DNA from 2 places in the Rhodococcus sp. MTM3W5.2 genome. Region 2 is predicted to be linked to the other one. Evidence: riboswitches for the same ligand, from Rfam matches in the RefSeq annotation. Region 2 holds a riboswitch; the other holds the start of a gene.
The links. Region 2 has a riboswitch for magnesium ahead of BTZ20_RS27510 (cation-transporting P-type ATPase). Riboswitches for the same ligand answer to the same signal wherever they lie in the genome.
Positions count from the first base shown of each region.

Region 1 (7,674 bases), 1.7 Mb from region 2:
GGTGTCGCGGCCGAGGAACAGCGGACCTGTGATCGACCGACGTGCCCGATACTCGGCGATGGCCTGCGTGGTGGCGAGGATGTGCGCCTCGTTGAAGGCGCCGTCCAGGCTGGATCCGCGGTGCCCTGACGTGCCGAACGCGACCCGTTCGTCCGGGTTCTCCTGGTCCGGGATGCGGCTGTAATAGGCCGTCACCAACTGCGCGAGGTCCTCGAGATCCTGCGGCTGGGCGAGCGTTCCTGCTCGATCGTGCGCCACGACGCGCCTCCTCGGTCGGTGATTGTCGGTCAGCACCATTCGATCACGCGAGCACGTTGTATGCGACGGGGGATGGAACCGCAGTGAGGGCGGTTCCATCCCCGTGTCGTGCGTCAGGCGATCAGATCGGCGAGGAACCAGTAGGCGAAACCGAAGTAGATGAACACGCCGACGAGGTCCATGATCGAGGTGATGAGCGGTGCGCTCAGTGTCGCGGGATCGGTGCCGATCTTGCGGGCGAGGAAGGGCAGCAGCGAGCCGAGCACACCGCCGACCACGGTGCAGGTGAGCATGCTCAGGCCGACGATGGCCAGGACCTCACCACCGATGTCACCCTTGGTGAAGTAGGTGAGAACGACCTCGAGGACGGCGATGGAGGCGCCGAGCGCGAGCGCTACGCCTAGCTCGCGACGGATGACGAATCCGATATCGCGCCACCGCAACTGCATCTGCCCCAACGCCATCGACCGAAGGACAAGGGTCGCCGACTGACTGCCGGTATTGCCGCCCATATCGATGATCGGAGCGAGGAAGGCGGCCAGGATGATGACCTCCGCGAGAATGTCTTCTTGCGCCGCAACGAAATTGCTGGTGATCAGACCGAACACGGTCAACAGCCCGAGCCAGAAGACCCGCGTTCCGTAGATGCGGAAGAACGAGGAGTCCTTCAGATCGAGATCCGGACCTCCGATCGCGGACGTTCCGCCGTAGCGGGCCAGCTGGGTCGCATCCTGTTCGCGATCGATGTCCATCGCATCATCGACGGTCACGATGCCGATCATGCGTTCTTCGCCATCGACAACCGGTACAGCGAGCATGTTGTAACGCCGGATGTATTCGGTGGCTTTGTCATCCGGATCATCGCTACGCACGAGAACGGGGTCGGTCTGCATCAGCTCCTCGACCTTGGTGTCCGCGCGGTTGAGCACCAGCTCGCGCAGCGGGATCGTGCCACGGAGGCGACCGTCGCCGTCGATCACGTACACGACATTGATCGTTTCCTTGTCCGGCGCGCTCGTTCGCAACTCCTGCAGCGAGTCGCCGACGGTCATTCCCGCGCTCACCGTCGCATAGGCCGAGGTGGTCACCGATCCCGCCGTGCCCTCGGGGTAGGCCGCCAGCCTCAGCACGTCCTCCCGCTCGGCCTGGGCCAGCAGTGGTATCAGTCGCTCACGGCCATCCGAACTCAGCCGGTTGTACAGGTCGGCGCGCTCATCCGGGGGTAGGTCCCCGATCAACGTCGCAGCAGGTCCCGACGGCGTGGCGGCCAGAACGGCATCCTGCTCGGCATCGAGTAGCTCGACGAACAGGCGCGCCTGCTCCCGGGACGGCAGTGTGAGCAGAAGTGCCGACACCTGCTGGGGAGCGGCATGACGCAGGACTTCCGCGATGTCGGCCGGTGGATACTCCCGGACCAACCGACGGAAGGCGTCCGGGTCCGGATTCTGTAGCAGCATCCGGACGGACACGATGATTTCTTCACGGTTCATGATGACCTCACTCGAATCGGCTGCTGGGTCTCAACAGCCGCGAAAACCGCATGCCGCAACCGGGTTTCGGCAGACGGAAGCCCAAAAGGACCGCCGATCGGCACACAGAGGGTGACCGCCGACGCACGGACAGCGTCGGGGCGAAAGAACGGGAACCCGCGTCAGCCGCCCAGCATGGGCGGCCGTGAACTCAGCGCCGCTGAGACGGCGTGGGAGTAGACGACGGAGGGTGATCGCAAGCCCCGGAACTACTCGGACTCGGACTCATGCCATCACCTCCCGGCGGTCGAGGCGCACGCGGGCGCCGAACGATGCAAGCGCGGGAGAAGGGCCGGACGACAGAGGTCGCGGCTCAGCACCCCTTCTCGACAGAGCTTTGGCACTGCACGGCGTAACCCGCGATGCGGGAGCCACTTGGGCTCAACCCTTCGTCCGGGAGGAGCTGTCCTGACCCGGGGCGTCTCTCGACGTTTGGGGTCAGTGGCCTGTGTCCGTGCAGACGCCTCACCTAGCGAGGTGCATGCGGCGAACAGCTAAACAGACATTCGCCGGCGACGCAAACCTCCCCCTCCATGGAGCCATGAATACGTCTACGCCACAATGCATTCCGCGCGGTTTCGATCACACGAACAAGGCGTGGGCGACGGCGAACCCCAGGGCAGCGGCGGCGATCCCGGCCGCGACGCTGATCACGACGTTGGCCAGCGCGTACAAACGCACCCCGTCCTCGACGAGCCGGACCGTCTCGTAGCCGAAGGTGCTGTACGTGGTCAGCGCACCACAGAATCCGGTGCCAACCAGGGCCATCACGTGACTGCCCGAACCTGTCGCGGCGCCGACAAGCGCACCGAGGATCAGCGATCCGATCACGTTCACGGTGAGGGTCCCCCACGGGAACTCGCTGTCCGTGCGGGAGCCGACGGCGCGGTCGAGCAGGAATCGCGTTGGCGCGCCGACCATTCCGCCGAGGACGACCAGCACCACCGTCACGGCCGGTCCTCGGTGAAGTGCACCCGCTCGACGCCCTCCAGGGTCACGGTGGCCTCGGTGAGCAGTTCACCGATGCCGTCCAGGAACCCGCGGATCCGCTCCTCGGTGTCCACCGCGACCACCAGCAGCGGCAACCCGTCGGCCAGGTCGAGGAGCCGGGTGGTGTGGATGTGCGCGGACGCGCCATACCCCTCGACACCCCGCCACACACTGGCCCCACTCAGCCCGGCGGCACGGGCGCGCTTGACGATCTCCTGGTACTTCGGCTTGTGATGCCAGAGGTCGTCCTGCCCGAGGATGATCGACAGCCGCATCTCCGTGCGTGAGTAAGACATGTCAGATTCCTTTCCCGGCGACGGCACCGGTGACGAGCCGTGCGCCCCACACCCCACAAGAACGGCGGCGAGCGCCGCGATCACCGTCCCGAAGAGATAGCCGAACGCGATCGGATAGTTGCCGGACGCGAGCAGCCCCCGGACCTCGACCGCATAGGTCGAGAACGTGGTGAAGCCGCCGAGCACCCCGACCCCGAGGAACGGCCGGAGCAACCGGTGCGCCGTCCAGACCTCGGTGATGAGCACCATGAGGATGCCGATCAGCAGGCAACCGATCACGTTGGTGATCAGCGTCGCCCACGGGATCTCCCTGGTCGGCATCGCGTGCGCGATGCCATATCTCGCCAGCGCACCGATCCCGCCGCCGAGCGCGACCACCGCGAGTAGCGATCCCTCCCCGCGCATGTCGATCACCTACTCCGACAGCCTGAACCGCACCGCGGCGATCACGTCGCCGAGGGCCTCGGCCAGGACCGTCAGACGTTCGCGCGGCCCGGGCGCCGACAGCAACCTCAGCCGATCCACCGCGACGAGCGGGAGGGTTGCCGCGAGGGCGTAGACGCGGTCGCCCATCTCACCCGGCAACTCGTCCAACCTGGGAAACCCCGGCACGGGGATGCCGCGGACCGCGGCGGACCGGCTCAGCAGCCCACCGAGTTCGTCCACCAGCGCGCCGACCTCGTCGATCGAGTCCGACCTGTAGTCCGTGCCCTCGTCGGGCCACGGTTCCACGTCCGCCCGCGGGTAGGGGTTGTCCGGCAGCCAGCGCCGCACCCGGATCCGGCCCTCGCCCACGCAGCCGAGCAGCAGTCGCCCGCCCGGCACCCGCTCGTAATCGACGATCCGCGCCACGGTCCCGATGTCGGTTCGCTCGTCGCCACCACCCACCTCGTGGCCGCGGGTGATGAGGACCACGCCGAATCGCCGCAGGTCCGGGGACGAGGTCAGGTCTTCGACCATCTCCAGGTAGCGCGGCTCGAACACCTGTAACGGCAGCAGTTCACCGGGCAGCAGCACGGACCCGAGCGGGAACATCGGCAGAGCATCCACGGTCACAGCATGCCCTCGATCCGGGTGTCGCGCCGATAACCGCGAAAGACCGCGCCGATCTTCGCTAGTGTGAGCTACGTCATGGTGCGGAAGTACTTGACGAACGGCGGTGAGCCACATGGTGCGGAGTGCGTCACTCCGGCACGAGGCCGCGCCCTGGGGCGCGAGTTCGGTATCCCCCACCCTTCATCGGAGGATTCGATGAGAGTCACACTCAGAGATTCCGCTACGGCCATCCTTGCGGCACTCGCGCTGGCCTTCTCGCCTGCGATCACCGCGCCGACCGCGGCCGCACAGGCCCAGCCGCTGATGCCCGCGCCCGACCCCGACCCGTTCTACTGGGCGCCACCGGATCTCGCCGCAAGGGCGAACGGCGAGATCCTCCGCAGCAGACCGGTCGACGTCTCCCGATTCGGGAACGCGGACGGCTGGCAGGTCGCCTACCGCTCCACGAACTCGTCGGGCCACCCGGTGGCTGCCGTGACGACCGTCCTCGTCCCGCGCGGCGGCGTGGACCGGCCGCTGCTGTCGTACCAAGCCATCATCAACGCACTCGGGACCCGATGCGGACCGTCGCACACCCTGTTCAACGGACAGCTCCAAGAGGCCCCGGTCGTGAACCTCGCGCTGATGCGGGGCTGGGCGATCGCCCTTCCCGATCACCTCGGCCCGACCAGCGCCTATGGCGCCGCCAGGCTGGGTGGTCAGATCGTCCTCGACGGAATACGTGCGGTGCAACATCTGCCCGAGGCGAGGCTCGGGCACAGCCCCGTCGGGCTCGCGGGCTACTCGGGCGGCGGGATGACCAGCGGCTGGGCGGGCGCCCTGGCGCCGACCTACGCCCCTGAACTCCCCATCGTCGGCGTCGCGGCTGGTGGCGTCCCCGCGAACCTCAGCGAGCTCGCGAACGGGCTCGGGACCGCGCCGCACCCTCTGTTCGGCCTCGGCTTCGCCGCCACGCTGGGACTCGAACGCGAGTACCCGTCCTCGATCCCGTTGGCCAGCGGCCTCACCGGCGCGGGCCTGGCCCTACGCGACCGGATCGCCAACGCCTGCTCCCAGGAGATCATCGACGCCGGGGCAAATCACAGCGCGGCAGAGGTATCCGCCGATCCAGCCAAGATCAACGAGCCTGCCGTGCGGTCGATATTCGACCAGAACAGCCTGATGATGTTCCCAGGAGTCCCCGGGCACCGGTGTACGTCTGGCACGGCAACGGCGATCAGCTTGCCCCCTTGGATTCGATCGCGGCGACCGTCGGCAGATACTGCGCGGCCGGTGTTCCGGTCCAGTTCAGCGTGTTCCCCGGAGACCACGGCCCGACCAGCATCGAGGGGCTACCGGGTGTACTCGGCTGGCTCGACGGAAGGTTCGCCGGTCAGCCCGCGCCGAGCAACTGCTGAGGTCGGCAGCGTGACGTCGGGTGCGCGATTCGTGGCTCCCCCACTGGCGACTCGGCGCTGCTAGCGTCCGCTCAATGCACTTCGGTCGATCGATGTCGGTGATCGCGTCCGGACTCATCGCGGTCGGCGCATTCGCTCCCACCGCTCACGCAACGGCTCCCCGCCCGCCCCGGGAACGATCGTGAGCTCGTCCGCCCTTCCGAGCGGCGACCTGATCGACGGCGCGGCCGAGGGGTACCTGGTGACCTACAACACGACCGGGCAGGACGGCGGGCCCGCCGTCAGCACCGGGCAGGTCTTCGTTCCCGACGGCACCGCGCCTGCGGGCGGCTGGCCCGTCGTGTCCTGGTCGCACGGCACCACCGGGATCGGCGACCAGTGCGCACCGAGCGTGACCGGGAGTCTCACCACGACGCAGCTGCTGCTCGATTACCTTCGCCGGGGATACGCCGTGGTCGCCACCGACTACATCGGCCTCGGCTCGCCCGGCCTTCATCAGTACCTGGCCGGTCGCGCCGAGGGGCATGCAGCGATCGACATCGTTCGCGCCGGACGCAACCTCCGCCCCGACCTCTCGACGTCCTGGGTGTCGGTCGGACACTCCCAGGGAGGGCAGGCCGCGCTCTTCGCCGGACACATGGCCGCCGAGTACGCCCCTGAGCTCGATCTCCGCGGAACCCTGTCCTACGCACCCGAATCGAACGTGGAGAACCTGCTGGCCGTGGCCGGCCCCTATGTACCGGCACTCGACGTTCTGCAAGGGGCGAGCACCTACCTCGTGTACATCCTCGCGGGCCTGAATTCCGCCCGGCCGGACCTCGGGTTGGCCGGCTACCTCACCGAGTTCGGGGCGCGTGCGCTGGCATCGGCGGAGCTCGGGTGCGGCGACGACCTCGCCATGCTGAGGGGAGGTCGGTGGGTGAGCTGTTCGCCAGGCCGTTGCTCGATCCGGCCGTCGTCACCGCACTCCAGGACTACATGGCCGTGCCCACCGCCGGCTGGGACCGGCCGATCATGATCGTGCACGGAACCGACGACCTCACGGTCCCCATCCCGGTGAGCGTCGCCCTGCAACTGCAACTCGCAGCGGGCGGGGCCGACTTCCAGTTCAAGGTCTATCCCGGCACGGACCACCGGAGCGTCGTACCCGCCTCGGACCGGGACACGAGCGGCTTTCTCTCCGCCCTGCTCCCCCGCCGCGCTGACCCGGCCGGGCTCGGCCCACGGGACCGAACACAGCGAGGCCCCGCAGCCGACTTCGACTGCGGGGCCCTCTCAGCTGGCGTTGAGCGTGGGCACGCTCACGCAGAAAGCGATGCGACGCCTGCGACGCCCGCGATCACCGCAACCAGCGCCGACACCAAGGTCGCCCCTGCCGCGACCATGGTGAGATCCTCTGCTGTCGATCCCATGTGATCACTCCTTCTCGACCGTGAAGCCTCGCTTCGCTGTGACGCCACCTCGGCGCTGCTGCATTTGTAGCCGAGCGAAAGCGACATCACCAAGCCCTGAACACCCTGGGGCGCAATGCATTACAAGAAAGAAACCTGGCGGTAGGGTTCCGTAACCCGACGTTACGCATCGGCAACACCGGAGCTCCGAGCTCCACGCCTCCGGCACAAAAAGGGCCAGGCCGGAGAGTCTGTGATGACTCTCCGGCCTGGCCTTGTGGAGCTGCCGGGAATCGAACCCGGGTCCTCCGCCGAATCGCTAGGGCTTCTCCGTGTGCAGTTCGCTAAGCCTCTACTCGGATCTCCCGGTCTCGCGAACAAGCCGTGATGACGATCCCAGTCACTGTTTGATGTCCCGAACGACTCCGTGACCGAGCCGACCGGTAAAGCCCTCTAGCTGATGCCAGTACCCGACCCGAGGGCGAGATCGGACTGACAGACACGCTTCGCTACTTAGGCAGCGAGAGCGTAGTCGCGCTGATTGGAATCGGCGCTTATAGGTTTGCAGCGACGCTTACGGTGGTCTCTTGCCTGCACCGACACGCTTCCCCTAACTCAACGTACAAAGTCGAAACCGTTCAGCCCCGTACGTACCCAGCACCATGCTGGGACCACATACTGTAACGCCCCGGCGCCGCGAAATCATCCCATTAAATTCTGCGGCGTTTCATCTGGACGTCTGTCCAAAATGAACTAC
Region 1 covers NZ_CP019572.1:1,914,864-1,922,537, reverse strand. Annotated here, with positions in the region: gene pgm (phosphoglucomutase (alpha-D-glucose-1,6-bisphosphate-dependent)) at 1-258, opposite strand, end outside; gene mgtE (magnesium transporter) at 372-1,748, opposite strand; M-box (ykoK) riboswitch at 2,101-2,271, opposite strand; gene crcB (fluoride efflux transporter CrcB) at 2,370-2,738, opposite strand; gene crcB (fluoride efflux transporter CrcB) at 2,735-3,478, opposite strand; gene BTZ20_RS08805 (LON peptidase substrate-binding domain-containing protein) at 3,488-4,123, opposite strand; partial or broken gene BTZ20_RS08800 (lipase family protein) at 4,325-5,526, shown strand; gene BTZ20_RS26235 (lipase family protein) at 5,708-6,544, shown strand; gene BTZ20_RS26685 (alpha/beta hydrolase family protein) at 6,505-6,942, shown strand; RNA gene ssrA (transfer-messenger RNA) at 7,193-7,563, opposite strand.
Region 1: linked by a shared signal. The riboswitch ahead of mgtE (magnesium transporter) and the one ahead of BTZ20_RS27510 (cation-transporting P-type ATPase) in region 2 are both predicted to bind magnesium.

Region 2 (7,674 bases):
CACGTTCAGCACCACGGGCGTGCCGTAGACGTTGATCGCCAGCACACCGCGCCCACTGAAGGTGGTGTTGAACAACCCGCCGCTGAGCATCGACGCACCCTCGACCCGATTGATGTCCCAGCTCAGCGAGCTCTCGAAAGCGAGAACGTTCGTCCCGTTGACGGTCACCGACTCGTCCTCGAGTTCGAGCAGGAAAATCTCGTCGGCGTCTCGGGCGAGGAAGACGTCGCCGCTGCCGGACACCTTCATCAGCGACATGCCCTCGCCGGTGAGTGCCTTCTTGAACAGTTTGCCGAGGCCGCCGCTGCCCTGATAGGCGAAGTCGACATCACCCTGGTAAGCGACCATCGACCCCTGACGGGCAAGGAAGTGCCCACCGGTTCCGGCCAGGTCCACCTTGAGCATTCGCGAGTTCTGGAGCACGAAAGTCCCAGGCTCACCACTACGTTCCGCGTTCTTCATCAGGTCGCTACGCATGCTCCCGATGCTAGCCGAATACGATCCCGTCCGGGCCAGGCCAACTCGATGCGGCGACCCAACGCGCTCCAGAATCGTTGGAGCACTTTCTATTTAGTTGAAAACACGACCCCGGGGAAGAGCGGTATCGCCTCCCGCCCCTGGGTCGTGTTCGCAACCCGCCGTTCGGTCAGCCGATGCTGAAGGGCTGTCCCCAGAGGGTGACCGTGCTCGTCACGTTGTCGGTGTCGATGGTGACGTTGACGTAGGAGCGGGCCTGCGCGTAGCCGGCGCAGCCCTCGACGCCCATGGTGGAGTCGGCCCAGGTGACGCTGCCGGTGGCGCCCTCGAAGGAGTGCTCGCCGGTGTGCGACTCGCCGCCGAAGTCGTCGGCGGACTCGAGGTCGAGGATCGGGAAGCTCGCGGCCTCGCCTGGACCGATCGAGACGGTGCCCGCCCCGCCTGCGGTGGGTTCGGCTGCGCCCTTCCACTCGGCCCCGATGCCCGCATCCGCACCGGTCTCGCCGCCGAGGGTGAGCTGGCATCCCACGATGTAGCCGGGCTCGATTGAGCCGCCCTCGGCGCCGGATCCGCCGGAGATCTCGACCTTCGCCGAGCCGGAGACCCACACGTTGCGGTGCAGGGGAGTCGCCCCCATCGACGGCGACACCGTCGCGGACTCATCAGTCATGGAGACGGTCACCACGGTGCCGTCCGCGAGGGTCTTGGTGATGGCGCCGCCCGGCAACGGGACGATGGTGTCGGCATTGGCGGCTCCGACGGAGCAGAAGCCCAGCGCTACGGCTGCGGCCGCTCCGGTCGTGACGATCCGCAGCCCGCGCCGCGGGCTGGCCTTGGTGTGCATCATGAATTCCTTTTTGCAGGTGAATGTTTCAGATTTCGGGTGTGGACTGTGCGTGGCCGCCTCGTTAGCCGATGCTGAAGGGCTGGCCGTACAGGGTGGTCTTGGAATAGTCGTTGCCGACGATCTCGACCACGGTGTAGGAACGGGCCTGGGCGTAGCCGCCGCAGTTCTGGATCTCGAGCTGGGTGTCCTGGTACTGCACCGAGTAGGTGCCGTTGCCCGTGATGTCCTTGCCCGCGACGTTCACGAACTTGACCTGGCCGGCGGAGACCGGGACGGTCAGCGACCCGGAGACGGACGGCCCAGAGAGGTCGACGCCTGCGCCGATGGAGCCGCCGAGGCCGGTGATGTCGACCTGGCATCCGACGATGTAGCCGGTGCTGACACGGGAGACACCGTGCGTGGACGAGTTGTTGGTGCCCTTGTCGTTGGTCGCCCCGTTCGAGGGTCCGGCCTCGCCGTCATCCGGGGCGCCGGTGACATCGGCGGTGACGGTGCCCGAGACCCACGCGGTGCGGCCCGCGCCATTGGCGGCCAGCGACGGGGAGATCAGGGCGCTCTCCTCGGTCCGGGTCAGCACCGCTCCCGGACCTGCCTTCTGCCCGTCGGGCAGCGGCACGAAGGTGTCGGCATGGGCGGCACCGGTGGACATCAGTCCGATCGCGACGGCTGCGGTGGCACCAACCCCCGCCCGGTGGGCGAGAAGGCGCGCTCGAGTGTTGTTCGTGTTCATGGATTTCCTCTTGACGGTCCGCAAAACGGACATTGGTGGGACAGTCGTGGGCGTCGCGTGGGCACGACGGCCGTTGCGGCTCATAGCCAACCGCCGAAGCGACGGATGAACCAGACTTTGACGCCCTGGGTGAGCACGCAGTACGCCGTCAGCGTCAGAATCAGCCACGGGAAGTAGGACCACGGCAGCGGAACCAGGCCCAGCGCCTGACCCCACCCGATGAACGGGAACACCAATCCGAAGACGCAGACGAGCCCGGTCGAGATCAGGACCGGCAGGGAGGCCCTGGACTGGATGAACGGGATGCGTCCCGTCCGGATGATGTGCACGATCAACGTCTGCGAGATGATGGATTCGATGAACCACCCGGACTGGAACAGTGCGGCCTGCTCGGGGTGTTCGCGGCGAAGACGAACCACATCAGTGCGAACGTGGTGATGTCGAAGATCGAGCTGATGGGTCCGATGAAGACCATGAACCGGGTCAGGCTGCGGGTCTCCCACTTGCGCGGCTTCTCGACGAACTCGCGGTCCACCTTGTCCCACGGGATCGTCAGCATCGCCATGTCGTAGACGAGGTTCTGCACCAGCAGCACCGCCGGGATCATCGGGATGAACGGAAGCAGTGCGCTCGCGACGAGGACCGAGAACATGTTGCCGAAGTTCGAGCTGGCGGTCATCTTGATGTACTTGAGGATGTTGCCGAAGGTGCGGCGCCCCTCGACCACACCGCGCTCGAGGACACCGAGGTCCTTCTCCAGCAGGATGATGTCGGCCGACTCGCGGGCGATGTCGGCGGCGGTGTCCACCGAGATCCCGACGTCCGCGGTACGCAGGGCCGGTGCGTCGTTGACCCCGTCACCGAGGAATCCGACCGTGTGCCCGTTCCGCTTGAGCGCGTCGACGATCCGGGCCTTCTGCAGCGGATCGGTCTTCGCGAAGACCGTTGTCTCTCCGACGATCGCGTCGAGGCCGTCATCGTCCAATCGGTCGATCTCAGCACCGGTGACGATGGATCCGACATCGAGACCTACCTTCCCGCAGACGGTCTCGGCGACCAGCTCGTTGTCGCCGGTGATCACCTTCACCGCGGTCCCGTGGGCTCGAAGCGCTTCGATCGCAGCGGCGGCCGACTCCTTCGGCGGGTCGAGGAACGTCAGGAAACCGACGATCGTCATCTCGGTCTCGTCCGCCGTCGAGTAGTCGCGCCCGGTACCGCCCGGGGCAGCCGGCAGACGCCGGGTGGCGAGAGCCAGGACCCGCTTGCCGAGCCCGTTCTGCTCGGCGACGAGCCGGTCGAGGGCCGAGAGCAGGCCCGGCGTCAGCTGGCGGGTTACGCCGTTCATCTCGACCGAGGTGCACACGGAGAGCACCTCCTCGACGGCGCCCTTCATGATGATCAGGTCGGCGTCGCCGTCGTTGACGACCACGGACATCCGCCGGCGAGCGAAGTCGAAAGGGATCTCGTCGACCAGGCCGTGCTCGCGGCGGATCCGCTCGACCAGGTCCGGGCCCGCGGCCTCGACGACGGCGCCATCGAGGAGGTTGCGCAGCCCGGTCTGGAACACCGAGTTCATCGTGGCCAGACGCAGCGTGTCGGTACTGAGCCTGCCGGCCGTGTCCAGGTGCTCCTCCAGCACGATTCGGTCCTCGGTGAGTGTTCCCGTCTTGTCCGTGCACAGCACGTCCATCGCACCGAAGTTCTGAATAGCATTGAGCTGCTTGATGATCACCTTGTGCCGGGACATGTACAGCGCGCCCTTGGCAAGATTGGCGGTGACGATCAGCGGAAGCATCTCCGGCGTCAGCCCGACCGCGGTCGCGACGCCGAACAGCAGCGCCTGGCTCCAGTCCTTGGTGAGTCCGTTGATGATGAACACCGCAGGCACCATGATGACCATGAAGCGGATCAACAAGAAGCTGACCTTCTTCACCCCGATGTCGAAGCTGGTCTCGGGACGAGACGTACCCAACCCTCGGTCATCGCACCGAAGTAGGTGTCGTCCCCGGTGTGGATCACGACGGCGGTCCCCGATCCGGACACCACCGAGGTGCCCATGAACGCGAGGTTCCCGGCCTCGAGGATCCGATCGGGTTCGAGGCCGGCGACCGGATCGCCCGTCTTCTCCGCTGACATCGACTCGCCGGTGAGCATCGCCTGGTTGACCTGCAGGTCCTTGGCGCGCACGACCCGCATGTCCGCGGGGATCATGTCGCCGGCAGCGAGCTGGACGACGTCTCCGGGCACCAACTGCTCGATGGGGAGCTCGGCGGTCACCACAGTGTCGCCCATCTGGCGAGTGGTCGAGACCGTGGTGCTCACCATCGCCTTGAGCGCCTCCGAGGCCCGTCCCGACCGGTACTCCTGCCAGAACCGCAACGAGACGCTGATCAGGATCATCACGCCGACCGTGCTGATCCCCATGTAGTCGGGACCCTCTTCTGGGTCGGCCAGATAGACCTCGGTGATGTACATGATCACGCCGATGAACAGCAGGATCAAGATGAACGGATTCTTGAAGGTGGCGAGGAACTGCACAATTGCGGGTGCCGGTCGGTCATGGCGGACCTCGTTGCTGCCGTGCCTGCGGCGCAGCGGGTCGATCTGGTCTGATCTCAATCCCTTTGGAGTGGTGTGCAGTTCGGCGTAGACGCCCGGGTGACGCAGCCGGGTGAATCCGGCGAGCTCCGCCATCTGACGGTCTGGGAGAACAGACTGACTATTTCGTTTGGCGGCCTTGCCCGGACGCCCCGGGGGTGCCGCGACACTTGTTTTCGACATGACAGATCTCTCGGTCGCACACGAACTCGCTAATGTCCGGGCACGACGAAATAAGCTCTGCGACTGTGACTGTCGCGAGAATGATCGCGGCGAGTTGCCGCGCGCGAAGGGTCCGACGGTGTCCGCGACTAGCGGGCGCGATGGACACCGGCGGTGAGGAATCCAGGCGAGGCCGGATATCGACTCGGCGGTTCGTCCACGGTGGTCACCTCCCGGGTTCGAATGCGGGCACGTCCAGGGGGACGAAGCTCCGCGACGGTGTGTCCACAGCACAGAAGGGCAGGATCGAGGCCGCGACGCGACCGCGTGTGAATACCGACACGAACGAGTCGCCCTGCCGAATTCGACACCCCCACGTACGAGTTTTGGCACTGCACGACGTGTCCCACACCACTGTGGGAAGCCACTTTGGGTCACCCCTTAAGCCGGGGAGACCTGTCCTGACCTTGGGCGTCTCTCGACGTCGTGAGATCAGTGGCCTGTGTTCGTGCAGACGCCTCACCTAACGAGGTGCTGCGCCGACAGGCAACCATTGCGGTCGGCCGGATGTCAACCTGCATCCACTGATCACCGACCTCCGCGATGCACCGGCGTCACGGTGTCAAGCCGAGCAAGTGATCTAAACTGGTTGTGTAACTGCACAATCAGGCATCTTGTCAGCGAAAAACATTTCGCAGCAACCTTTTCTGTCGTTGGAATGATCTTGATGCGCCACCGCGCTTGCGGTTTGACATATATCGCGGGTGTCGGCACCATGGTCGGCGTAAGCACCTCGCTAGGCGAGGCTCCTGCATGAACACAGGCCACTGATCTGACGACGTCGACAGACGCCCAAGGTTAGGACAGGTATTCCCGGATTAAGGGTCTATCCAAAGTGGCTTCTCGATCCCCTCGAGACACGTCGTGCAGTGCCGAAGCTCTGACGAGAGGGGTGCCCGACCAGGACATTTGCCGTCCTGGCGCCCTCCCCGTGTGTGAGTCGACGCCCGCGTGCGTCTTGTCTGCGAGGAGGTGAGGAACGAGTGAGTATCAGCGATAGTCCGTATCCGTATACGACTTTCATTTCGTTCCGAACCGGCCCCGGCGCAGCATCAGCATTCTGCGACCTGACGCCTCGGTAGCCCGATCCCGGCCTCGTCGTGAGCACTCCAGTGCCTCGGCTGAGTTCCGGCGCGGCGTCAACTCGACGGATCTGCATCGTCTCTGCCATGGGACCGGCTCCTCCGACAGGAGAAGACCGTGGCTTTTGTTATCACGCAACCTATTTCGTCGGCACGCGAGTCCGTGGCGCTGCACACGATTCGACGCGCGGCGAACCGGCTGTGGGGGCACCGCAATCTGACCCCGCAGGAACGCGCCAACCTGTACGCGTCGCGAACGCCGGTCGCGGTGATCACCGCCTCGATGGGCGGGCACCCGCACCCGGGCGAGGCGCGTAGCTGGTGACACTGCCGATCGCGCCCGAAGGCTCCTCCGCCCCGATTCAGGGCGGAGCGGAGTTGGCCGCCAAGCGGGCTGACCCCGTCCGGCCGGCTCCGATCCGCGATCCAGCAGGGCTTCCCGCGTGACCCGCGCCATACTTTGCCTCCTTGCGCATACCCCCGGGGGTACTAACTTGGTCGGCGGGAACACCACACGACGAGAGGCCGAGACATGAGCACCAACACGCACGGCGACCACCAGGCTGCGCACGCCGATCACACTGCTCACCACCACCATGGGCATCCGGCGGCCCCGGCGCACGCAGGCCACGGTGTGCGCGACCACACCGCCCACGCACACCACACCCCGGCCGACCACCACGGTCACGGCGCGAGCGCGCCCGGAGGTCTCCAGATCACGCAGGACGGATACACACTCGACCTCGCCGAGACCATCGTCGGCCGGGGCGACGTCGACTTCCGGTTCCGCGTCCTCGGCCCGGACGGCCGACCGGTCACCGGCTACACCCCGATCCACGACCGTGACCTGCACCTGATCGTGGTGCAGCGCGAGCTGACCGGGTTCTGGCACGTGCACCCCGAACTCGCGGCCGACGGCACCTGGTCGGTTCGACTGAACCTGCCGGAGGCGGGGTCCTACCGCGTGTTCACCGACATCTCGCCCACGCTGCTCGGGCGGACGATCACGCTGGGCGCGGATCTCGCCGTCGCGGGCGCCTACGATCCGCGACCGACCCCGAGCGAGACTCGCACCGCGGTCGTCGACGGCTACGAGGTCATCCTCGACGGAAATCTCGCTCCCGGAGACGGCGAACTGCTGACACTCACCGTGCGCAAGGACGGCCGGCCGGTCACCGATCTGCAGCCCTACCTGGCCGCCTTTGGCCACCTGGTGGTGCTCCGGGCCGGTGACCTGGCCTACATCCACGTTCACCCGAACGGCGTACCCGGCGATGGGGTCACTGCTTCCGGCCCCGACATCACCTTCCACACCGCGGTACCCGGCCCCGGTACCTACCGACTCTTCCTCGATTTCAAGCACGGCGACACCGTCCGCACCGCGGCGTTCACCCTCGTGGCCACCGCCCACCAGCACTGAAGCACCATCCCCGGAGGAGGACCCATGTGCACCTGCAGTTGTCGACGAACCCGTGACCCACCCCGCCCATTTCAGACATTCGAAGAAAGTGTTCGCGATGCGAAAGCCGTTGATCACGTCTCTGTTCACCAACCGCGACTACCTGCGACTGTTCATCGCCCAGGTGTCGTCACTGTTCGGTACCGGTTTGACCACCGTCGCACTGGGACTGCTCTCCTATGAGCTCGCCGGTGCCGACGCGGCCGCCGTGCTGGGCACCGCGCTGACAATCAAGATGTTTGTGTACGTCACGGTCGCG
Region 2 covers NZ_CP019572.1:175,335-183,008, reverse strand. Annotated here, with positions in the region: gene BTZ20_RS00825 (AIM24 family protein) at 1-477, opposite strand, end outside; gene BTZ20_RS00820 (MspA family porin) at 647-1,324, opposite strand; gene BTZ20_RS00815 (MspA family porin) at 1,386-2,054, opposite strand; gene BTZ20_RS27520 (hypothetical protein) at 2,135-2,383, opposite strand; gene mgtA (magnesium-translocating P-type ATPase) at 2,386-4,026, opposite strand; gene BTZ20_RS27510 (cation-transporting P-type ATPase) at 3,984-4,748, opposite strand; M-box (ykoK) riboswitch at 5,179-5,352, opposite strand; M-box (ykoK) riboswitch at 5,600-5,773, shown strand; gene BTZ20_RS26460 (hypothetical protein) at 6,075-6,281, shown strand; gene BTZ20_RS00805 (hypothetical protein) at 6,489-7,376, shown strand; gene BTZ20_RS00800 (MFS transporter) at 7,474-7,674, shown strand, end outside.